One region of the Nosocomiicoccus massiliensis genome, then DNA from elsewhere that is predicted to be linked to it. Evidence: riboswitches for the same ligand, from Rfam matches in the RefSeq annotation. Region 1 holds a riboswitch; each other region holds the start of a gene.
The links. Region 1 has a riboswitch for S-adenosylmethionine ahead of CJ229_RS05925 (methionine ABC transporter ATP-binding protein). Riboswitches for the same ligand answer to the same signal wherever they lie in the genome.

Region 1 (6,030 bases):
TTGCCTTAACGTTTGGTATTTTAGCATCTATGGGACTCGTAGCGAACGCGGTAATCGCATTTGTACCGATTGGTATTGCGTTAGCTAGAAACTTGAAACTCGACGCGATCATTGGAGTATCGATGATTTACCTCGGCTATTATGCCGGTATGGTTGCAGGTATTTTTGACCCAGTTGTATTAGTGTTCGCACAAACGATAGCAGAACTTCCACTATTTTCTGGTATGACATTACGTGTATTTATATTTATCGGTATGATTTTATCGGTCATTATATTTACAAATCGTTACGCGAAAAAAGTAAAAAATGATCCGTCAAAATCTATATTAGGTAATCGACCATTTAATGACGATGAAGGAATCACAAATATTGAACCTCCGAAATTTACTGTATTACACGGAATTAACTTACTCATTTTCGTCGGATATCTCGGGTTTTTCATCTGGGGAGCATTTACGAGAAGTTGGGGAATTAATGAGTTAGTTGGTGTATTTTTAATGATGGGCTTTACAGTTGGATTTGTGTCGCGCATTTCGCCTAACAAATTCGTTAAAATATTTATTGAAGGTGCGCGTGGTATTACATACGGTGCTTTAGTCGTTGGTCTCGCGCGTGCGGTCGTTATTATATTAGAAAACAGTCAAATTCTTGATACGATTGTAAATGCAACGCTCGTACCGTTACAAGCGATGCCGACATATATTGGCGGACTTATGTTATTTGTGTTTAACTTACTATTTAACTTCCTCGTAACGTCTGGTACTGGGCAAGCGGCCATCGTTATGCCATTAATGGTTCCGATTACGGATGTCATAGGAATTACAAGACAAACAGGTGTATTAGCATTTATACTCGGTGACGGTATTACAAATATCGTGGCACCGACGTCTGGTGTACTTATGGCGGTTCTTGCGGTTGGTGGAGTGAAGTGGACGGACTGGCTGAAATTCGTTTGGCCGATATTACTTTCATGGATTGTAATTGGAACACTTGCGCTTCTATATGCGCTCGTTACAGGATACGGCCCATACTAATATCGGTTGCTTAAGGATAAAAATAACTTTACACTTATGACACAAAACAATTTAAGGTGGTTTTGAAATGAAAAAGTTATTCTCTATATTTTTATCTTTAGCAGTTTTAGTCACACTTGCTGCTTGTAGTAATGATGATAACAGTGAGGAAGTAAAAAGCGCAAAACAACAAGAACCAGTTGAAAATAAAGAAGAGACTAGCGAACCTAAAGAAGAGGAAAGTGAAACTAAAGAAGAGACTGTCACATACGAGAAAGAAGAGCAGGGTATTTTAGTGACGGTTGATTTAATTCATAAAGGTGAGGAACTAATCCGACAAGTTACGACAACAAAAGCAGATTACGAAGCCATTAACGTTTCTAATAAAGATGAGGCAAAGCAAAGATTTGAAGACATCGATGCTTTTGAAGCGTATGAAGGTGAAGAAGGTTTAAATTACGATGTAGAATTTAAAGACGATCATTTCATAGAAACGATCGAGGTCGAGTATTCAAAAATAAGTCCAGAAAAGTTAAATGAATTAGTACGTCCAGCAGAAGATAACAAGACTGGTGAAATACAAAAAATAAGCCTTGATTTAACGATTAAGGAACTCGAACAAGCAGGATTTAAACTTAAGGAAAAATAAATTTGTTGACAAGATTTATATAACATCATACAATTAGTTCGAATTCGAAATAATTATAAGGAGTGACATTTTATGACGAGACAAAGCGATGCTTTAAAAACATTCGTTGCACTTAAACGTACGACAGATAATTTTTTTAAGCGCGTTAAAGCAGATATAAAATGTCACGGCCTGACTGTGAATGAATTTGCGGTACTTGAAGTGTTATATAACAAAGGGCCACAACCCATTCAACAAATAAAAGAAAAAATTCTCATCGCGAGTAGTTCAACGACGTATGTGATCGATAGTTTAGAAAAACGTAATTATGTCGTTCGTACACAAGATCCATCGGATAAGCGTACGTATTATGCGAGTTTGACTGAAAAGGGATATCAGTTGATTGATTCGGTGTTTCCAAGTCATGCTCAAATGATTGAATCATGCTTTCAAGATTTAGATGATGCGTCGTTAACTCAGCTTAGAGAATCATTAAAAACAGTTTCAACTCGAGTATCTAAATGATACCGAGTTTGTTTTTAAGTTATATTTCGAATTCGAAATAATGTAGGAGGTAAAACTATGGAAAACAAACTTCTAGGACTCCACCACGTAACGGCAATGACAAAAGATGCGATAGAAAATTATAAGTTTTTCACTGAAATTTTAGGCATGCGACTCGTGAAAAAGACAGTCAATCAAGATGATATTTATACGTACCATACATTTTTTGCAGATGATGTTGGGAATGCAGGTACGGATATGACATTTTTTGATTTCCCAAATCAAGTTAAAGGTAAAAAAGGCACAAACTCTCTCTATAGAACGTCATTTCGCGTACCAAGTGACGCGGCAATTGAATATTACAAAAAACGTTTTGAAACATTTAATGTCACACACGAAGAAATCACTGAATTTAATGGGCATAAAGTTTTACGCTTTGAAGATGATGATGAGCAATACTATCAACTTATATCTGACGAAGATAACAGAGGTGTTCAAGCAGGAATTCCGTGGGAAAATGGACCTGTGCCAAAAGAATACGCGATATACGGTCTAGGTCCAATGGTAATTAAAGTCAGTTATTATGATGCGTTTATTGACATGTTACAAAATGTGTACGACATGGAAGTTGTATCTAAGAATGACACGTATACTATTTTAACGATGGGTGAAGGCGGTAATGGAGCTGAATTGCACGTGTTCCACGATGAAGAGAGTGAAGACTCTAAACAAGGTTATGGAGAAATTCACCATGTGGCATTTCGCGTAAAAGATGATGAAGCATTGAATAACTGGGTTCAGCGCTATAAAGAACACCGTGTGCCTAACTCAGGAATCATCGATCGATTTTATTTTAAAGCGTTATACGCAAGAATTGGTCATATTCTCTTTGAAATCTCAACAGATGGACCAGGATTTATGACCGATGAACCATACGAAACACTCGGTGAATCATTAGCATTGCCGCCAGCTTTAGAACATAGACGTGAAGATATCGAAACGAGAATTCGTCCGTTTGACACTTCTAGGAAGTAGGTGAATGTTATGCACTATATATTTAACAAAGGCCAAAAAGGTAAACCGATATTCTTACTTCTACACGGAACAGGATCAGACGAAAGAGGATTACTGCCACTCGCAAACATGTTAGATGATTCATATGGCGTGTTATCAGTTAGAGGTAATGTTCAAGAAAATGGCATGAACCGATATTTTAAACGACTTAGTTTCGGTCAGTATGACTTAGAAGATTTAAATTATAGAGGGCAAGAATTGCTCGATTTTCTACAAGAAATATCAAAATCTGAAGGGTTCGACCTAAAGGATCTAATTCCAGTTGGATTTTCAAATGGCGCAAATATCACAATTCACTTACTACTACGTGAGGACGTTAATATTAAGCGCTCGATATTATTCGCACCACTTTATCCATTAGATCTAACTGATAACAGTAAAGATATGTCGAACCTAAAAGTGTTTTTATCAGTCGGGGATAACGATCCAATGGTGACACTAGAAGATAACGAATATGTAGAACAACTTTTTACTTCACGTGGAGCAAAAGTAACAACAGTTCATGTAAATGGACATGAAATTACAACTGATGCAGTTGAGAAAGCAAAAACATGGTTATTAAATCATTAAATTTATAAGGAAGAAGGAATTAAAATGACAACATTTAAATTAGACAAATCACACAGCTCAGTAGAATTTTCTGTAAAACATATGATGGTATCTACAGTGAAAGGTAGATTCACAGAATTTGATGGAGAAATTTCAGGTGATCTTGAAGACTTAAGCACATTACAAGTTAAAGGAATTGCGTATGTAGATTCAATCGAAACTAAAAATGCAGATCGTGACAATCATTTAAGATCCGCAGACTTTTTCGATGTAGAAAAATTCCCTGAAATAGAATTCGTCTCAAAATCAGTGACGGACAATACGATTACAGGTGATTTAAAAATAAAAGATGAAGTTCATGAAGAAACTTTTGAATTTGAACATAACGGCGTGCACAAAAATCCATTTACAGATTCTTACGTGACGGGAGTTATTTTAAGAGGTACGATCAACCGCGAAAAATATGGACTTACTTGGAACCAAGCGTTAGAAGCTGGAGGCGTCATGGTAGGTAAAGACGTCAAATTTGAAATCGGTGCAGAATTCGAAATCGCAGAATAATTTGTATAATTTTCAGAAAACATGTTGACATTCGTTTTTGAATGAATTACAGTTATATCCAACAATTTAATTTATCTTATCCAGAGAGGTGGAGGGACTGGCCCTTTGAAGCCTCGGCAGCGAGCATTTTATATGTGTTGTGCCAATTCCAGTAGCGTTTAGCTAGTAGATAAGAATAGTGCGACCCTATTTTTATCTATATAAAAATAGGGTTTTTTATTTTGTAATTTGCGTTGGAAGGTGAATTTTGTGATTCAAATTGAAAATGTCTCAAAGACATTTAATCGTAAAGGTGTAACAACCGAAGCACTAAAAAACGTTTCACTGGATATTAAAGAAGGTGAAATATACGGTATTGTCGGCTTTAGTGGCGCTGGGAAAAGTACGTTACTCCGTACGATCAACCACTTAACGACGCCGACAAGTGGCGAAGTCATCGTAGATGGTAAACATCTAAGCAAAGCGAATAGTAAAGAAATTCGTGAGATTAAAAAAGATATCGGTATGATATTCCAACATTTTAACTTGCTGAATTCAAAAACAGTATTTAAAAACGTGGCAATGCCGCTAATTTTATCTGGTACACCGAAAGAAGAAGTTGAAAAAAGAGTAAACGAACTCCTTGATTTCGTCGGTTTAAAGGATAAAGCACAGAATTACCCAGATGAGTTGTCAGGTGGTCAAAAACAACGTATCGGAATCGCAAGAGCGCTCGCAACACAACCAAAAATTTTACTCTGTGACGAAGCGACGAGTGCTTTAGACCCTGAAACGACAGCATCGATTTTATCTTTACTTAAGAGAGTAAATGAAGAATATAACATTACGATTTTACTCATCACACACGAAATGAGCGTCGTGAGAGAAATCTGCGACAAAGTTGCGATTATGGAAAACGGTGAAGTGATAGAGTCTGGCAGCGTGTTTGATATATTCTCAAATCCAAGCACGAGAACGGGTGTTAAATTCGTAAACACAGTCATGCATAGCGAAGTTCCGGACTTCGTACTTAGACTATTAAGTGATGAGAAAAAACGTCATATTTACCGACTCAATTTCATCGCAGATAGTGCAGGCAAACCCATACTTAGTCAATTGTCAAAACGCTATGACGTTGAAGCGAGCGTGTTGTTTGGAAACATTACAGAGCTTCAACGTACACCGTTTGGTAATCTAATTGTCGAATTTATCGGTGAAGCGGATGAAATCGAGAAAGTTAAAGCATTTTTAACAGAACAAGAGGTCTTATATAGTGAGGTGACAAGAAATGCTAGTGAGTACTGATCGAATTTTAAGTGCACTCGTTGAAACACTTCAAATGGTGACGATATCGTTTGTCTTTAGTATTTTACTTGGGATTCCACTTGGGGTGCTATTATACGTCACAAGGAATGGTGGAATTTTAGAAGAAAAAATAACATTCACTATACTTAGTTTCGTTATTAACATTTTAAGATCAATACCATTTATCATCTTACTCGTTGCAATTATACCGTTTACGAGACTCATCGTCGGAAGCTCAATTGGAACAGCTGCTGCGATTGTACCGATGGTCGTCTATGCAGGACCATATGTTGCGAGACTCGTAGAATCATCGCTACTAGAAGTAGATGACGGTGTGCTTGAAGCGGCAGATGCGATGGGCGCAACGCCTCTACAAACCATCTTTAGATTCGTTATCCCGGAAGCGTTAGGTTCACT
Region 2 (6,030 bases), 230 kb from region 1:
CTCGACGACTTCATCTAACTCTTCATCTGCAATTGCGAGTGATACACGAATTCGGTTTTCACCAAGTGATCCGAACGGGAATCCTGGAATGACCATAATCGACTGTTCTTCTAATAGATATTCAAAGAACGACTCACTATTAAAGCCTTTTGGTACTTCGACCCATCCAAACATACCACCGTCAATATCATTTAACGGGATACCGACTTCACGAAGTCCTGACACGAATTTGTCACGGCGACGTTTAAATATTTCGTTTTGTTTTAATAAGAATTCATCGGATTCGTTTAACGCCGTTGCGGCAGCTTCTTGTTGAACACCCCACATTCCTGCATGTGCAAACGACTGATATAAATTCAGCGCGCCGACCATATCTTTGTTACCGACCGCAAATCCTATTCGGAATCCAGACATGTTAAACGCTTTTGATAATGAGAAAAATTCCATCGACGTTTCAAAGTTTTTGTCACTTTCAAGAATGCTCGGTGGCTTTCCTTCAAATCCGAATGCAGCATACGCGAAATCGTTGATCAGCATAATGTCCGTATCTTTAAATCTTTCGACTGTTTCATCGAAAAACTCTTTTGTCGCAACTGCACCGACTGGGTTTGATGGATAGTTTAAAATGATTAAACGTGCGTTGTCTAATTCTTTTTCATCTAAATTATCAAAGTCCGGTAAGAAATCATTTTCTTTTAGTAACGGTAAATCATATACTTCACCATTCGCTAGTTTTACTCCTGGTACATAATCGATATATCCAGGATTTGGCACGTATACCCCTTCTCCTGGCTCGATAAAGAGACTTGGGAAGTTAATGATTGCATTTTTTGAACCGTATAATAGTGCGATGTTTTCATCTTCTAACTCGACATCGTAATGTCTTTTATAAAAGTCTTTAACAGCTTGCATTAAGTTTTCGCGAACGTTAACACCTGCGTATTTGTGGTTTTGAATGTCGTCTATCGTTTCCTTCACGTTTTCTAGTACGTGATCTGGCGTACGACCATCCGGTACACCGATTGACATATTGAGTAATGGTTTGTCGCCCAGTTTAATCTTTTCTAGACGCTTACGTAGAGACATAAAGAAGTCTCCTTCTAACTGCATTAAACGTTTGTTTGCCATTTGTTAATCATCCTCCGGTTTGTCAAAACCTTTGAACTCCTCGTCGATTACTTTGTTGAATCCTTCCGATTGTACGGCTTTTATTAAATCTTCACGAATCTTATCTGATGCAAGGTCATCGTTAACGACGATTCTATTTCTAAAGTATTCTGACATATTTTCTAATATAAGTGCATCTTCTAACTTCATGTTACTCGCTAAAGCAAAGTTCCCTGGTACGAGTGATAAACCAATTTGATCCACACTTCTCGGAAGTTGCCCCGCATCTTGATAAACAAACTTGAGGTTCATCTTATTACTTATAATATCATTTTCTGTGATATCAAACATATCATAACCCTCTTTTAGTTCGATTAACCCCGAATCTTCTAACACCATAAATGCACGACTCATATTTACTGGGTCTGGTGGTAACGCAACTTCACTACCGTTTTCTATATCGTCTAACGACTTATATTTACCAGAATATAATCCCATCGGTGCAGTTGGCACTTGTATTAAATCAATTAAATTCTTATCGTTTTTCTCATTATAGTTATTCATAAACGTAATATTTTGAAACAGGTTTGCATCTATATCGCCATTCGCGAGTGCTGTATTCGGTTGAATCCAGTCAGAGTATTCAACGACTTTCACCGTATACCCCATCTCTTCTAATTCAGGTCGTATCGCTTTTTCGACCATATCTGTAAATGGTCCACTCGTCGCACCGATCGTAATGACTTCACCTTGTTTGTCGCTCAATAAATAAGATGAAATACCGATGACGACTAAACATCCTGCTAAAAATGTAATAATTCCACGCATAGTTTTACCCCTCCCTCTGACTTAAAAAGTCACCAATCCATTGAACGAGTTGTACGATAACGATTAATAATACGACAGTGATTAACATGACGAACGTATCGTATCTGTAATATCCGTAGCGGATTGCGAGGTCACCTATACCTCCACCACCGACAACTCCAGCTGTCGCACTAAATGCAATGATTGAAATAATCGTTAACGTTATCGCTTGAGTTAAACTTCGTTTTGATTCTGGTATTAACACGTCAAAAATAATCTGTGATAACGGTGCGCCTCCAGCGATACACGCTTCAATGACACCTTTATCGATACTATGAAAACTCGACTCTGCGAGTCTTGCAAATAATGGAATCGCTGCGATACTTAACGCAACTGACGCAAATACTGGTCCGTGTGACGCATTTACTAACCACGTAGCAAACGGCATAATCGCAACGATTAAAATGATAAACGGAAAACTACGAATCACGTTTACAATAAACCCGAGTATGACGTTTAGCGACTTCACTTTAAATAACTGACGTTCGCTCGTTATGAAAAGTAAAATTCCAAGTGGTAAACCGATTAATACCGCAAAGAAAATTGAAATAGACACCATTAATACCGTCTCTAAAAATGAGCGGTACAGTAGCGGTAGTATAATATCTAACTTATCCATAAATCTCAGCCCTCTCTAATCCGATTCTGTCATCGATATGTTTAAAAAATCTTCCGATTTCCGCTTCGTCACCACTCACTTGTAACATAAGTAAACCGAGTGGATCGCCGTTAATATATTCGATGCGACCGTTTAAAATACTAATGTTTAAATCAAATAGTTTATACAGCTGATTTAAATGGTTTTCTTCTGCTGTATCTTTTGCGAATTTTAACGTAATGATTCGGTTTTCGTTTGTTGTCTTAATATGTGGTGGCACTTGGAAGTTATAAATTTCTTGAACGAAACCTTTCGTCACTTCATGTGTCGGATTACTAAATATGTTATAAACATCGTCTACTTCAATGATTTCTCCGTTAGACATGACTCCAACGCGATGTGCAATTTCTTTTATGACTTCCATTTCATGCGTAATTAAAACAATCGTGAGACCGAGTGTTTTATTAATCTCTTTTAATAACTTTAAAATTTCTTTTGTAATCTCAGGGTCTAACGCACTCGTCGCTTCGTCACATAGTAAAACTTCTGGATCATTTGCAAGTGCACGTGCAATACCGACACGCTGTTTTTGTCCCCCACTTAAATTTTTAGGTAACGCATCTCTTTTATCTGAAAGTCCGACGAGTGTTAACAACTCATCCACTCGTGCGTCCATTCTTTCTTTCGGATATTTCGCTGCTTTTAAAACAAACTTAATGTTCTCAGCAACTGTCTTACTGTTAATTAAATTAAAATGCTGAAACACCATTCCGATCTTTTGACGTTTAACACGTAGTTTATCTTTAGAAAGTTTTGTTAAATTATCGTCACCGACAATGACGTCACCCGTTGTCGGCACTTCAAGTAAGTTAATGAGGCGTAGTAGCGTACTTTTACCTGCGCCACTAAAGCCGATTAGTCCAAAAATCTCACCTGAGCGAATCGATAAATCCGTCGTTTTAACCGCTTCAACAGACTTACCTTTGACATCGTAAGTCTTACTAACGCCCTTCAATTCAATATGACTCATGGAAACTCCTCCTCAAAATAAAAAACCATTTACTAAAATAAGCAAATGGTTTGTAATGATATCTGTCAAGCATCTGCTCGTTGGAATTAGCACAGTACTTAAAAAGCCCGCTGCTGAACTGTCACTGGGCCAAATCCCTCGAGTTCTCTGGATATTTAATATTCAATTAAAACAATCTTATACCACATAGAGCTATTTTACAACACTTTTTCGAAATTGTTAGAAAACTCCTACTTCACCCATTTGGACATGTAAATGAGGTCTGTGTAGCTGTCGTTGTTTAGTTTGACTTGATCTTTTAGTGTTGCTTCACTTTCGAATCCGAATCGTTCGTATAGTTTGATCGCGCCGTCGTTGTTACCAAATACTGTGAGGATTAGTTTTTCGATATTATCGTTTTCTGTCGCGAAATCGACGACTTCTTGAATGAGTTTGCTTCCGATACCGTGTCCTGCGTATTTATGTTGAACACTAATTCCAAATTGTGCGATGTGACGGAATTTATGGCGCTTGTCGTGGAACATGTTGATGATTCCAATGACTGTGTCGCCATCTAATGCGACGAGTTTTAAGTCGTTTTCACCGATGTTTTTTATTTTGTTTATTTGATCTTCTAAGTCTGGTTCCTGATTTTCTATCGCTGTTGCGAGTGTGTCTGGATTTTCTTTTGTTACTTTTATTTTATGTTCAATGATTGACTCTGCGTCTTCAATTTTCGGTTTTCTTATTTCTAAATTCATCGTATCCCATCCTTTTTAATGCTACTTCTATAGTAACATTTATACTTTCTACACTCACTTTGTCTGTTTATCAGTTAAATAGACAAGCTCTCGTTTATTTGTAACAATGAAGTTGATTACTGATTATTTAAGGAGGATTTTTAGATGAAACATCTTTCTAACGAACATTATTTTTATCACATGTCTAAAGATAACGAACCGAAGTTAACTGTAGATGTTGGTGATACTGTTAAAATTGACACGCTCGACTGTTTTACGAATCAAATTCAAGATGAGGATTACGCGTTTGACACACTCGATTGGGATAAAATGAACCCAGCCTCTGGACCTATTTTTGTCAGTGGTATTCAAGCTGGAGATGTTTTAAAAGTTACGATTCAAGACATTGAAATTGACGATAAAGGCGTCATGGTAACTGTACCTGATGCTGGTGTGATGGGTAAATATTTACACGAACCAACGATTAAAGTGCTCGATATTAAAGATGATACTGTCCTCTTTAACGATATTGAAATTCCAATTAACAAAATGGTTGGAGTGATTGGTGTCGCACCAAAAGATGAGGCGATTAACAACGGTACACCAGATACCCATGGCGGTAACATGGACTCTGTTAAAGTTACTACAGGCGCAACGCTTTACTTACCTGTCTATCACGATGGTGCATTATTTGGATTAGGTGACTTACACGGTGCCATGGGTGACGGTGAAGTTTCTGTAAGTGGTTTAGAAGTTGAAGGATCTGTTACAGTGACTTTAGAAAAAGCGGAGAACGTTCAAACTGAACATCCAATTTTAGTAAACGATGAAGGTATTTATCAATTTGTGTCTCACGAAAGTTTAGACGAGGCTGTTGACCAGTCCGTACAGGTGATGATTCAAAATATTTTAGAGCCAAGAACGCCACTAACACTACCAGAACTGACAATGCTAATGAGTTTAGTCGGGCAAACAGAAATCAACCAAGTTGTAGACCCGTTAAAAACTGCACGTTTCTTCGTGCCGCAATATGTGTTAGACAAATTAAACATTGAATTAAAATAATAGGAGGCTTTCAATATGAAGGCAGTCGCAATCGATTTAGACGGTACCGCTCTAACGAATGACGGTAAATTTAGCAAAAGATTAGAACAAGCCATACAAAAAATGCACGATAAGGGAATACTCATTTTTATTGCAACCGGTCGTTCAATGAAATCATTATCGTCCAAGCTACCTAAGGATTTACCGGTCGACGGATACGTCGCAGCAAGTGGCGTTGTTGTTGTTGCTCAAGGTCAAGTGCTAAGAAGTTCGACATTTAAAAAAGAAACGATTGAAGAAGTCATTTCTATCGCAAGAGAACAAAATGTCTATTACGAAGTCAATACGACAAACGACGGGCCGTTTACATTTGTACAAGATAAAGAATACGCGTTAGAAGATTTACTTCATCCACCTGAAGAAGATGTACTCGCGTACGAAACAATCGGTGCAAGCCGAAGTATTACAGACAGTAATCAGTGGGTAGATACGATCGATTTAACAGACGTTATTAAACTATATTTCTTTAGTAATTATAAAGATAAAATCAAGAAGTTTTATAATACACTCGATCAAAATTCAGACAACAATACAAAATATGCACTCTATCAAACAGCGGTGCATAACTCTGAAATTATGGTTCCTGGTGTAGATAAAGGTACAGG
Region 3 (6,030 bases), 410 kb from region 1:
ATTACGAAATCGATGACTTTTTTAATACGCGCGGTAAAGTATTCAAAGATCTCGGCTTAAAAGAAAAGTTAGATACGATGTCATTCGATGAAAAAATTGAATTACTGTCGAGTGATGGCATGCTTATCAAGCGTCCGATGCTCGTTACAGAGAGTGCTGTCGTTTTAGGATTTAAGGAAGAACAATATGACGCAGTTTTAAATGATTAACATTCTGATTTAATTTGTCTATATGTTAGTTATGTGAGATAATACAATTATTAATTATTCATTACTAGGGGGTTTTTGTTTTGGCAACACCAAACAACTTAAAGTATTCAGAAGATCATGAGTGGGTAAAAGTTGACGGAGATACAGTAACTATTGGTATTACTGAGTTCGCACAGTCAGAATTAGGAGACATCGTTTTCGTTGAGCTTCCTGAAGAAGGAGACGAAATCGCAAAAGGTGACGACTTCGGTTCAGTAGAATCTGTAAAAACAGTATCTGAATTATATGCGCCAGTTTCTGGTGAAGTACTTGAAGTAAACGAAGAGCTCGAAGACAGCCCTGAGTTAGTAAACGAATCACCATACGAAGAAGCTTGGATGTTAAAAGTTAAGCTTAGAGATGCATCAGAACTTGATGAGTTAATGGATGCAGCAGCTTACGACGAAATGACAGGACAATAATTTATGTAAGAACTCTAGACGATGTCTAGAGTTTTTTCTTTCAAAGGATTTAAAAAATGAAACAAAAAATTACAGAAGAAGAACTAACATCTATCATAAAACGAAGCGGCGTTGAAGTGATCTACGGGTATACGCCGATGTGTGCGACGTGTAAACTCGCAGAGTCTTTTTTAAATATCGCAACAAAAGTCATAGACGTAAACGTCACAAAGATCGATTTAAACTATTATGAGGCTTTTATTCAGCAATATAAAATTCACAGCGTTCCGGCGCTGTTAATCTTTAAAGACGGTAAACTACAAGAAGAAGTGTACGCGTTTGAGTCGGTGACTAAAATTGTCGAAATATTTAAAAAGTACGTTGACAACGAAAATTCGTAGTGCTACAATAAATCAAACTTAATAATTCTTATCCAGAGTGGTGGAGGGAAGTGCCCAAGGAAGCCACGGCAACCGTCTAAATAGACAAGGTGCTAATTCACTGAATGATCAAGATCATTCGAAGATGAGAAAGCGAACGTTATTTATGCTTACTCATTTTTGAGTAAGCATTTTTTATTTTCTTCAAGTGAAAAAGAATTATTAAGCGGATATAACTGGAGGCAAAGCGATGATTGATATTAAAAATGTCACTAAAGTTTTTAAAGGGAAAAAGAAAACCGTCCATGCGGTAGATGATGTGTCGTTACATATCGAAAAAGGAGAAATTTTCGGTATTATCGGATACTCCGGGGCTGGAAAGTCTACGCTAATCCGAATGCTTAACGGTTTAGAAACACTTTCAAGTGGAGACGTTGTAATCGGTGGAGACACGATAAACACCCTTTCAAAAAAAGCATTACGTAAAAAGCGCCAAAAAGTGTCGATGATTTTCCAACATTTTAACTTGTTATGGTCTCGCACAGTCTATGAAAACATTCGCCTCCCCCTTGAAATCGCAGGTGTATCAAAGAGTGAAATGGACGCTCGTGTGACGGAGTTAATTCATCTTGTCGGTTTAGAAGGTAGAGAACATAACTATCCAAGTGAATTATCCGGCGGTCAAAAGCAGCGTGTCGGTATCGCGAGAGCACTTAGCAATCATCCGGAAGTGTTACTATGTGACGAAGCGACGAGTGCTTTAGACCCACAAACGACAGATGAAATACTCGATCTACTCGTAAAAATTCGTGAAGAATTGGACTTAACAATCGTCATGATCACGCACGAGATGCAAGTGATTCGTAAAATTTGCGACCGTGCAGCCGTCATGGAAAATGGAAAAGTCATCGAGGTTGCACCGATTATCGAATTGTTCCAAAATCCAAAATCATCAGTTACAAAACGATTTGTACAAGATGATTTAGACGATGAAGACGTCGACGTTCAAATTAAAGCAATTAAAGAAAGTTTCCCGAATTCGACGGTATTAAAACTCGGATTTGTCGGTACGAAAGCCAATCGTCCGATCGTCTCTCAAGTAATCAAAACGTATGACTTAGACATGAACGTCTTATCAGGAAATATTAAACAAACAAACGACGCATCATACGGTCATCTATACGTTGCGACTGAAGTTCAAGGTGAGACGTTAACTAAAATTATTGAACAGTTTGAACGTGAAAATGTGTCAGTGGAGGTCATCAAATGAACGATATAAAAGAAATGTTCCGATTTGAACACGTCAAAATCGATGCACTAATCGAAGCGACGATAGAAACGCTGACAATGACAGGAATTGCGACGCTATTTTCATTCTTCATAGGAATTATATTAGGTGTCATTTTATTTCAATCATCAAAAGGTAAGGCAATTGCCTCTAAACCGGTGTACGGTGCGACATCATTTGTCGTTAACCTATTTCGTGCCATTCCGTTTATCATTTTAATCATATTACTCATACCGTTCACAAAAGCAATTATGGGAACGATGATGGGAGTATGGGGAGCGATGCCGGCATTAATTATCGGATCGTCTCCATTTTATGCGAGACTCGTTGAGATCGCATTAAAAGAAGTCGACAAGGGCGTAATCGAAGCCGCTGAGTCGATGGGAGCAACACAAACCGAAATTATTTGGAAAGTGCTACTCCCTGAATCACTTCCAGCACTCATTTCAGGGATTACAGTAACGGCGATTATGCTCGTCGGTTCAACTGCAGTGGCTGGTGTTATTGGAGCAGGAGGTCTTGGAAGTCTAGCATACATGGTCGGATTTACGAGAAATCAACCAGACGTGACACTCGTTGCGACAATCGTTGTTTTAATTATCGTTTTTATCATTCAAATTATAGGAGACACTGTATCAAAAGCAGTCGACAAAAGATAAGAGGAGACTTATTTATGAAAAGAATATTATTTGCATTTACATTATTACTAACAGTAGTACTCGCTGCATGTGGTGGCGGAAAAGAAGCAAACGAAAAATTAACAGTCGTTGCGACACCAGTACCACACGCTGAAATTTTAGAAGAAGCAAAACCATTATTAGAAGAAAAAGGAATCGATCTCGACATTAAAGTCGTGAACGACTACAACACACCAAACCAAATGTTAGACAGTGAAGATGCAGATGCAACATTCTTCGCACACATTCCATACTTTAACAACTTATTAAAAGAAGGATTCGACTTTGAAAACATTGGAGCTGTTCACTTAGAGCCTATCGGTGTATATTCTAACGATTATAAATCATTAGAAGAGTTACCAGACGGAGCAAAAATTATGCTTTCAAACAACGTGCCAGATGAAGGACGTATCCTTAAATTCTTCGTCGACCACGGTTTACTTACGTTAAAAGACGGTGTTGACCCAATCGAAGCAACAATCGACGATATCGAAGACAACCCACATAACTTCGTATTCGACAACAAAACAGCACCAGAAATCATGGTCAAAGCATACGAAAATAACGAAGGTGATGTGTTCTTTATCAACGCAAACTACGCGATTGACTCAGGATTATCACCAAAAGAAGATGCAATCGAACTTGAAGCGGCAGACTCAGACTACGTAAACGTTGTAATTGTAAGAAGCGCAGACAAAGATAACGAAAACTTAAAAACACTTGTAGAAGTATTACAAAGTGAAGAAATCAAAAAATTCATCGACGGAAATTATGACGGTGCAGTCATTCCAGCGGAATAATGAGAAGAGACACGGCTTTTTAAGTCGTGTTTTTTTGTGTGGAGAGACGAATTTTTTATATTTTTATTAAAGCGTAAGTTTATATTTGTTCGATAGCTGGGTATATTTACATATCAAGAATTTACTGGAGGTAATCTAAATGGATGAATTTGAACGTAATTCAGAATACACATATGAAACACGCCCTGTGTTTGACGGACAAATCGTCATGCTATCGTACTTATCATTATTTGTATCAGCATTCATTGCGCCGTTAATTATATGGGCAGTTAAGAAAGACGACGATCCAGAAACGGGTGCTGCACTAGCTGACGTACTAAACTTCTCGATTTCGTATTCAATCTATTCATTTGTTTCTTCGATATTAACTGTAGTTCTCATCGGCTTTATTACGACACCTATTATATTAGTCATGGTTGTAGTATTCACGATTATTGGAGCAATTAAATCATTTAACGGTGAAAGATATCTTCCACCACTTACAATTAGATTCATTAAATAAGGAAAACGCATGTGCCTAAGCACGTGTGTTTTTTCGTGTGGAGGGTGAGTTTTAGTTTACGATAAACTGTCTGACAATGTTGTCGATCCGTCGTCGTCGGTTTTTCATCTTAATGAACAGGTTATCCCGAAATATGTTAAATATATCCGGATATCTAACAGAATCGCGAAATTTTTGTTAGATATAATTTTAGGGAATGGTGTTATCGCTATTTTGGGATACAACAACACTTTCTGACTCCCCGAATTCAGATCTCACCGAGGTTTTTCATCTTAATTAACAAAAAATTGTTGAATGTGTTAAATATATCCGGATAATTAACAAAAACCTGGGATTCAGTGCTGTTTTTGTTAGATAAAAAAATATAATTAACAAAAGTGAGGGTGGCGAGACGAAATCTGTCAATTATATCCGAATATCTAACAGAATCGCGAAATTTTTGTTAAATAAAATTTCGGGAATGGTGTTATCGCTATTTTGGGATACAACAACACTTTCTGACTCCTCGAATTCAGATCTCACCGAGGTTTTTCATCTTAATTAACAAAAAATTGTTGAATATGTTAAATATATCCGGATAATTAACAAAAACCTGGGATTCAGTGCTGTTTTTGTTAAATAAAAAAATATAATTAACAAAAACCGAGGTGGCGTCTTGAAATTTGTTAATTATATCGAGATATCTAACAAAATCGCGAAATTTTTGTTAGATATAATTTTGAGAAGCAGCTTTATTACTCCTTTGGGATAAAACGACACTTTAAACCTTCCGAAATTCAAATCACCACGAGGTTCTTCATCTTAATTAACAAAAAACGTCTCAGCGACCTGAAATTTGATTATTATAATTCCGAGAAAAAACTAAGACTCTTCAGAAATAAAAACACATCAAAACTCCAACGAAAATCACCAAGTTACCTACCAGTTCTTCATCATTTACCTGATTTTTATTCTCAATTCTAAAATTCGATTATCACAATGTATAACACTACAAATATCCGTTGTTTTACGTTATACTAAAGTCATTATGGTCATGGGAAACTTTGACTATAGTTTAGAACTATTATAAACTATTATATGGAAAATAAATTCTATCTAATTGGAGGATTATCGGATGACTTCTGTTTTAGAAATTAAAGACTTACATGTCGAAATTGATGGCAAGAAAATACTTAAAGGTTTAAATCTTACACTTAAACAAGGTGAGATTCACGCTGTAATGGGACCTAACGGGACGGGTAAATCTACACTCGCTCAAGCGATTATGGGACACCCTGCATACGATGTAACGCAAGGTGAAGTTTTACTTGATGGTGAGAACGTATTGGAAATGGAAGTTGACGAGCGTGCGCACGCTGGTTTATTCCTAGCGATGCAGTATCCGTCAGAAATTTCGGGTGTTACAAACTCAGATTTCTTACGTTCAGCTATTAACTCAAGCCGTGAAGAGGGCGACGAGATTAACTTAATGCAATTTATTAAAAAACTAGATAAAAACATGGACTTCTTAGAAATGGATCCAGATATGGCAACGCGTTACTTAAACGAAGGGTTCTCTGGTGGGGAGAAAAAACGTAACGAAATTTTACAACTCATGATGTTAGAACCTAAATTCGCAATCTTAGACGAGATTGACTCTGGTCTAGATATTGACGCGTTACAAGTTGTTTCTAAAGGTATTAACGAACTGCGTGGACCTAACTTTGGTTCATTAATTATCACGCACTATCAACG
Region 4 (6,030 bases), 540 kb from region 1:
GCAAATGATGATGATATATTATCAATCATGTTTACGAGTGGGACGACAGGACGACCGAAAGCCGTGACTCAAACGTATTTAAACCATTATGCGTCTCATATAAATGCGATGAATGGGTTAAATTATGATGAGAATAGTACATGGCTCATGGTCAATCCGATATTTCACATCTCGGGCTTTTCGATATTAATGCGTGCAGTAATTTCAGGGTGTACGTTAATTATCCATAATAGATTCGATTCTAAACACGTTTTAAATGATATTGAACGCTATAAAGTGACACATACGTCGTTTGTACCGATTATGTTATCTCGGATTATGAACGACAAAATGATTCATAGCACGGATTTATCTCGCTTAAAAGCGATTTTAATGGGTGGAGCAAATACGACACCTAAATTACTAAACGAGGCACTTCAATTTAAATTACCGGTATTTAATAGTTTTGGTATGACAGAAACGTGTTCTCAAATTGTTATTGTATCCTATGATGATGACAATATATTAACGGGTACGGTAGGTAAAACCAATGAAAATATCCGTGTCAATGAGAATAATGAGTTGCTCGTTAAAGGTGAAAATGTCACGAGTGGATATTTAAATGCTGAAATGATTACAGAAGATGGCTTTTTTAATACTGGAGATATCGCCGAAGTTAAAGGTGGATATTTATATATATTAGATCGTAGAGATGATTTAATTATTAGTGGTGGAGAAAATATTTATCCAAAAGAAATCGAGGATATCGTCTTACAATATACGGACTTAAAAACGTGTGTCGTTGTTAAAAAAGAAGATGAAGAGTGGGGACAAGTTCCTGTTTTACTCATTGAGGAAAATATTGATGAAAGAACACTCATCAATATTTTTAACACACATTTAGCACGTTATAAGCATCCAAAAGAAATTATTGTCGTTAAAGAAATAAAATATACGCCATCTGGTAAAATTTCTAGAAAATTAAACCGAGAGGCGTATATCAATACATCTACTTCTTCTTTTTAGGAGGGACAGGATCAAATCCACCTTTATGAAGCGGATGACATTTTAAAATACGATGAACAGCTAAATAACTCCCTTTAAATGCACCATGTTCTTCCACCGCTTCAATCGCATATTGAGAACACGTCGGGTAAAATCGACATGATGGGGGAGACATAGGTGAAATATACCGCTGATAAAAGCGAATCATTTGTAAGATTATTTTTTTCATATGCACCATCTTTTCTTATTAAATTTAATATAACAGAATAGCAACTTTAATTTCAATTGAGGTGAGCAGATGAAGCAGTTTATAGATGACAATGGTAATGTAGTAGAGTTGTTTTTTGATGAATCAATTGAAGCGACACATTGTCTTGCGATTCCAATTTATAATAATAAATATGTCTTTACTCGACATAAAACACGTGGTATTGAATTCCCAGGAGGAAAAGTAGAAGCGGGTGAAACGATTATAGAAGCGTTAAAACGTGAAGTATTTGAAGAGACTGGGGGAGTCGTTAAAACTGTCGAGTATCTCGGGACGTATAAAGTTCACGAAACAACACCGTTTTATAAAGCGGTCTATCGCGTAGAGTTATCTGATATAGAAGAAAAAAGTGACTATTTAGAAACGAAAGGTCCGATATTGTTTCACTCCGTTGAAGAAATAAAAGAAACCGATAAAAGTCGATTACTTAAAGATGATTGTATTTTATATTTATATCGTAAAGTTAATAGTAGGGAGTGTAATTATGAATAATATCTTAATCCATGGTTTAGGACAAAATGAAAAAAGCTGGACAAAGGTCATAAATTAATAGAAAAACGCACATTGATTATTTAATCAATGTGCGTTTAATCTTATAAAAAGAGATTAAAATCCGCCTTTTTCAGCGATTTCTTTTACATCATCACCGAATTTTTTGAAGTTTTCTTTAAATGAGTCAATCAGTTGACCTGCTACTTTGTCGTAAGCATCTTTATCTGCCCATGTTTTTCTAGGATTTAATACGTCGCTAGGAACGCCTTCGATTTCTGTTGGAATTTGTAAGCCGAATGTTTCATCAGTAACAAACTCATGGTTTTTAAGTTCGCCTTCAACAGCGTCTGAAACCATTTTACGTGTGTATTTTAAGTTCATACGTTCACCAACACCGTATTCTCCACCAGTCCAACCAGTGTTTACAAGGTAAACTGAAACGTCATGTTCATCGATTAATTCACCAAGTCTATCTGCATATACTGATGCGTGTAATGGTAAGAATGGTGCACCGAAGCACGTTGAGAATACTGGTTCAGGAGATGTTACTCCGCGTTCAGTTCCTGCAAGTTTTGATGTAAATCCACTTAAGAAGTGGTACATTGCTTGTTCTTTTGTTAATTTCGCAATTGGAGGGAGTACTCCGAAAGCGTCGGCTGTTAAGAATACGATTGTCTTCGCGTGACCAGCTTTTGATGGTAATACCGCATTGTCGATGTGTTTAATTGGATACGCTGCACGTGTATTTTCAGTTAGAGAATTATCATCGTAGTCTGGATCTCTTTCATCATCTAAAATAACGTTCTCTAATACACTTCCGAATTTAATTGCACGGTAAATTTCAGGTTCTTTCTCTTCAGATAAGTTGATTGCTTTTGCGTAGCATCCACCTTCGATGTTAAATACACCGTGTTCGTTCCAACCGTGCTCATCGTCACCGATTAGACCACGATTTGGATCTGCAGAAAGTGTCGTTTTACCTGTACCAGATAATCCGAAGAATAACGCTACGTCATCATTTTCTCCGACGTTTGCTGAACAGTGCATACTTAAAATACCTTTTTGAGGAAGTAGGTAGTTCATTACAGAGAAGATAGATTTTTTCATCTCTCCAGCGTATTCAGTTCCACCGATTAAAACGATTTGCTTTTCAAAGTTCACTAAAATAAATGTCTCAGAGTTCGTACCATCTACAGATGGATCTGCTTTAAATGATGGTGCAGAAACAATTGTAAAGTCAGGTGAAATGTTTAAACCTTCTTCTTTTGTCTCAGGATCGATAAATAAAGCTTTTACGAATAAGTTATGCCATGCGAATTCGTTTACGACACGGATGTTTAAACGTGAATCCGTATCTGCACCTGCATATCCGTTAAATACGAATAATTCATCTTTACTATCTAAGTGATCTAACACTTTGTCGAGTAGTGCATCAAACACTTCACCACTAATTGGTTGGTTTACTTCTCCCCAATCTACAGTGTCTCTTGTCACATCGTCTTCAACGATGAAGCGGTCTTTAGGGCTACGACCTGTATATTTACCAGTTGTTGCAGTGAATGCACCGCTCGATGCAATTTTACCTTCTTTTCTTCTAGATGCGGCTTCTACAAGCTCTGCACGAGATAATTGGTTGTTTGTTGAATCTTTTTGTACAAGTGCTTCGATTCTTTTCACAGAGTTTGACATTATATAAATTTCCTCCAAATTTTGTTTATCATCTAATATTTTAATACAAGATACTAAAAGATTCCACCGAATCGAGATATGTTTTAAAAGTACTTGATAATTTCATTGATGTTGTGTATTCTAGTAAACAAGTTATCTCTTATCAAGAGTCGGTGGAGGGAATACCCCCTGTGAAGCCCAGCAACCCCTTCTAACGTAGAAGAATGGTGCTAAAGGTTGCAGAAATAATGATTTCTGAACGATAAGAGAAAAGGGTGGCCTTTTCTCTATGTGTGAGAAAAGGCTTTTTTTATCGAAAGAGATAGCTAATATATTTTAAGGAGAAAATATAATGGAACGTAGATTATTTACGTCAGAGTCTGTAACAGAAGGTCATCCAGATAAAGTTGCAGACCAAATTTCAGATGCGATTTTAGACGAGATTATTAAAGACGATAAAGATGCACGTGTTGCATGTGAGACTGTTGTAAACACTGGTCTTGCAATGATTGTTGGAGAAATTTCAACGTCTACGTACGTCGACATTCCTAAAATCGTTAGAAACACGGTACAAGAAATTGGTTATACGAATGCTGAATACGGATATGATTATAAAACGATGTCTGTATTAACAGGAATTGATGAGCAGTCAGTCGATATTGCTCAAGGAGTTGATGGAGAAGGGGATAACGAATCAAAAGAGAGCGGAACTACTGGAGCAGGTGACCAAGGTTTAATGTTTGGTTACGCGACAGACGAAACTGAGGAATTTATGCCACTTCCAATTACTTTAGCGCATAAACTCGCGCGTCGTCTAACAGAAGTACGTAAAACGCATGTTTTAGACTACCTTCGACCAGATGGAAAAACTCAAGTCACTGTCGAATACGATGAAAATAATCAGCCGTTACGTGTAGATACAATCGTCTTATCCACACAACACGATGAAAAAGTCGCACATAGTGAAATTAAAGAAGATATTAAGCGTGAAGTTATCGATTATGTTATTGATGAAAATCTCATCGACGAGGATACTCGGATGATCATTAACCCGACAGGTCGATTCGTTATCGGTGGACCACATGGAGATGCAGGATTAACTGGACGTAAGATTATTGTCGATACTTACGGTGGTTATGCACGACATGGTGGGGGAGCATTTAGTGGAAAAGACCCAACTAAAGTAGATAGATCTGCAGCTTATGCAGCGCGTTACATTGCTAAAAATATCGTTGCAAGTGGTTTATCTAAACAGTGTGAAATTCAGTTATCATATGCGATTGGTGTTGCTGAACCTGTCTCGATTTCAGTAAATACATTTGGAACAGGTAAAATCGAAGATTCAAAAATTGCAGCCGCAGTACGCAATGAATTTACGTTAACTCCAGACGGTATTATTGAAATGTTAGATTTACAGCGTCCGATTTATAAACAAACAGCAAGTTACGGACACTTCGGTCGTCACGATATCGACGTCCCATGGGAAGCACTCGATAAAGTAGATACTTTAAAATCATATCTTAATTAGTAAAACAGCTCATCATGAGCTGTTTTAATTTTATTTCTATTTAAATTATTGGTATAATTAACAAAGTTAATTGAAAGGAAAGTGAGTTTTATGTCAACAGAAATACTAACAGAGCCTCTATTTATTATTGTTGCAGCTTTGTTACTTATAGTTATTATTTCATTTTTAATTTACTACGTGAAACATCGTAACGAAGTTGAAGAAAATGAAAGATTATATAAAAAGAAAGAAGAAACACTCATCGAAAGCTATGTTAAAAATCAAGAAGATGAACGCATGGCACATAAAAAAGAAGTGTCTCACTTAAATGAAAAATATTTAGAAGATACAACACTTTTAAACAATAAATTATCAAGTATCCAACAATTTACTGTTGATAAAGGTGAATATTTAACAGATTTAGCACTATTAAACTTTAAAAATAAACTCGTCACAGAAGAGAGAATTCGCGAGTCTGATATGTACATTCTGTCGAATATTTATTTACCATCTAGAAATTATACGAACACGCGTAAGATTGATCACTTAGTATTAACGCGCACAGGTATTTATTTAATCGATTCAAAATATTGGAGCGGACATATTTTACATGGTGTGACTGAAGAACAGTACGATGAGATTCCTTATTTAGAAGGGATTTTCCAACTGTTAAACTTAGATCCAAACAAAGAACAAACGTTAATATTTGAAAAAGAAAATGATGAAAAAGTTGCTGTAAATTACTACAACAACACGATCGAAGATACTGAGATGACAGCTGAAAAACTGAGAAACGTATTAAAATTACAGTTTGACGTCGTACCAATTATTTACTTTAACCCGAAAGATAACGGTGGTCATACGATTATGAACTATGCAACAGATAGCAATGCGAAAGTAATCGTAGGAACAGAACAACTTGAAGACTACTTCAATAAACACGTCTTCCAAGGTCGTTTCCAATATACAGTAAAAGATTTAGATGAAATCGCAGAATCACTAATGCGACTAAATCCTTAATTGAAAAACTCACGAAAGTGTAATACTTCCGTGAGTTTTTTTAATTTAAAATATTGATTGATAATGCGACAAAAAATGCACACAACGTAAG

Region 2: linked by a shared signal. The riboswitch ahead of CJ229_RS04840 (methionine ABC transporter ATP-binding protein) and the one ahead of CJ229_RS05925 (methionine ABC transporter ATP-binding protein) in region 1 are both predicted to bind S-adenosylmethionine.
Region 3: linked by a shared signal. The riboswitch ahead of CJ229_RS08105 (methionine ABC transporter ATP-binding protein) and the one ahead of CJ229_RS05925 (methionine ABC transporter ATP-binding protein) in region 1 are both predicted to bind S-adenosylmethionine.
Region 4: linked by a shared signal. The riboswitch ahead of metK (methionine adenosyltransferase) and the one ahead of CJ229_RS05925 (methionine ABC transporter ATP-binding protein) in region 1 are both predicted to bind S-adenosylmethionine.

Annotation. Positions count from the first base shown of each region.
Region 1 covers NZ_CP136964.1:1,131,266-1,137,295, reverse strand. Annotated here, with positions in the region: gene CJ229_RS05955 (YfcC family protein) at 1-1,034, shown strand, start outside; gene CJ229_RS05950 (DUF1307 domain-containing protein) at 1,102-1,662, shown strand; gene CJ229_RS05945 (MarR family winged helix-turn-helix transcriptional regulator) at 1,735-2,166, shown strand; gene CJ229_RS05940 (ring-cleaving dioxygenase) at 2,224-3,180, shown strand; gene CJ229_RS05935 (alpha/beta hydrolase) at 3,190-3,789, shown strand; gene CJ229_RS05930 (YceI family protein) at 3,814-4,329, shown strand; SAM riboswitch class I at 4,403-4,505, shown strand; gene CJ229_RS05925 (methionine ABC transporter ATP-binding protein) at 4,579-5,613, shown strand; gene CJ229_RS05920 (methionine ABC transporter permease) at 5,597-6,030, shown strand, end outside.
Region 2 covers NZ_CP136964.1:898,973-905,002, forward strand. Annotated here, with positions in the region: gene CJ229_RS04825 (aminotransferase class I/II-fold pyridoxal phosphate-dependent enzyme) at 1-1,128, opposite strand, end outside; gene CJ229_RS04830 (MetQ/NlpA family ABC transporter substrate-binding protein) at 1,132-1,935, opposite strand; gene CJ229_RS04835 (methionine ABC transporter permease) at 1,940-2,593, opposite strand; gene CJ229_RS04840 (methionine ABC transporter ATP-binding protein) at 2,586-3,602, opposite strand; SAM riboswitch class I at 3,658-3,760, opposite strand; gene CJ229_RS04845 (GNAT family N-acetyltransferase) at 3,833-4,342, opposite strand; gene CJ229_RS04850 (acetamidase/formamidase family protein) at 4,487-5,386, shown strand; gene CJ229_RS04855 (Cof-type HAD-IIB family hydrolase) at 5,402-6,030, shown strand, end outside.
Region 3 covers NZ_CP136964.1:1,543,315-1,549,344, forward strand. Annotated here, with positions in the region: gene CJ229_RS08090 (Spx/MgsR family RNA polymerase-binding regulatory protein) at 1-209, shown strand, start outside; gene gcvH (glycine cleavage system protein GcvH) at 290-670, shown strand; gene CJ229_RS08100 (thioredoxin family protein) at 727-1,050, shown strand; SAM riboswitch class I at 1,076-1,181, shown strand; gene CJ229_RS08105 (methionine ABC transporter ATP-binding protein) at 1,280-2,299, shown strand; gene CJ229_RS08110 (methionine ABC transporter permease) at 2,296-2,976, shown strand; gene CJ229_RS08115 (MetQ/NlpA family ABC transporter substrate-binding protein) at 2,991-3,794, shown strand; gene CJ229_RS08120 (DUF4870 domain-containing protein) at 3,934-4,296, shown strand; gene sufC (Fe-S cluster assembly ATPase SufC) at 5,411-6,030, shown strand, end outside.
Region 4 covers NZ_CP136964.1:594,949-600,978, reverse strand. Annotated here, with positions in the region: gene menE (o-succinylbenzoate--CoA ligase) at 1-1,005, shown strand, start outside; gene yidD (membrane protein insertion efficiency factor YidD) at 989-1,213, opposite strand; gene ytkD (RNA deprotection pyrophosphohydrolase) at 1,283-1,744, shown strand; gene pckA (phosphoenolpyruvate carboxykinase (ATP)) at 1,859-3,433, opposite strand; SAM riboswitch class I at 3,570-3,681, shown strand; gene metK (methionine adenosyltransferase) at 3,765-4,940, shown strand; gene CJ229_RS03020 (nuclease-related domain-containing protein) at 5,031-5,939, shown strand; gene CJ229_RS03015 (fluoride efflux transporter FluC) at 5,980-6,030, opposite strand, start outside.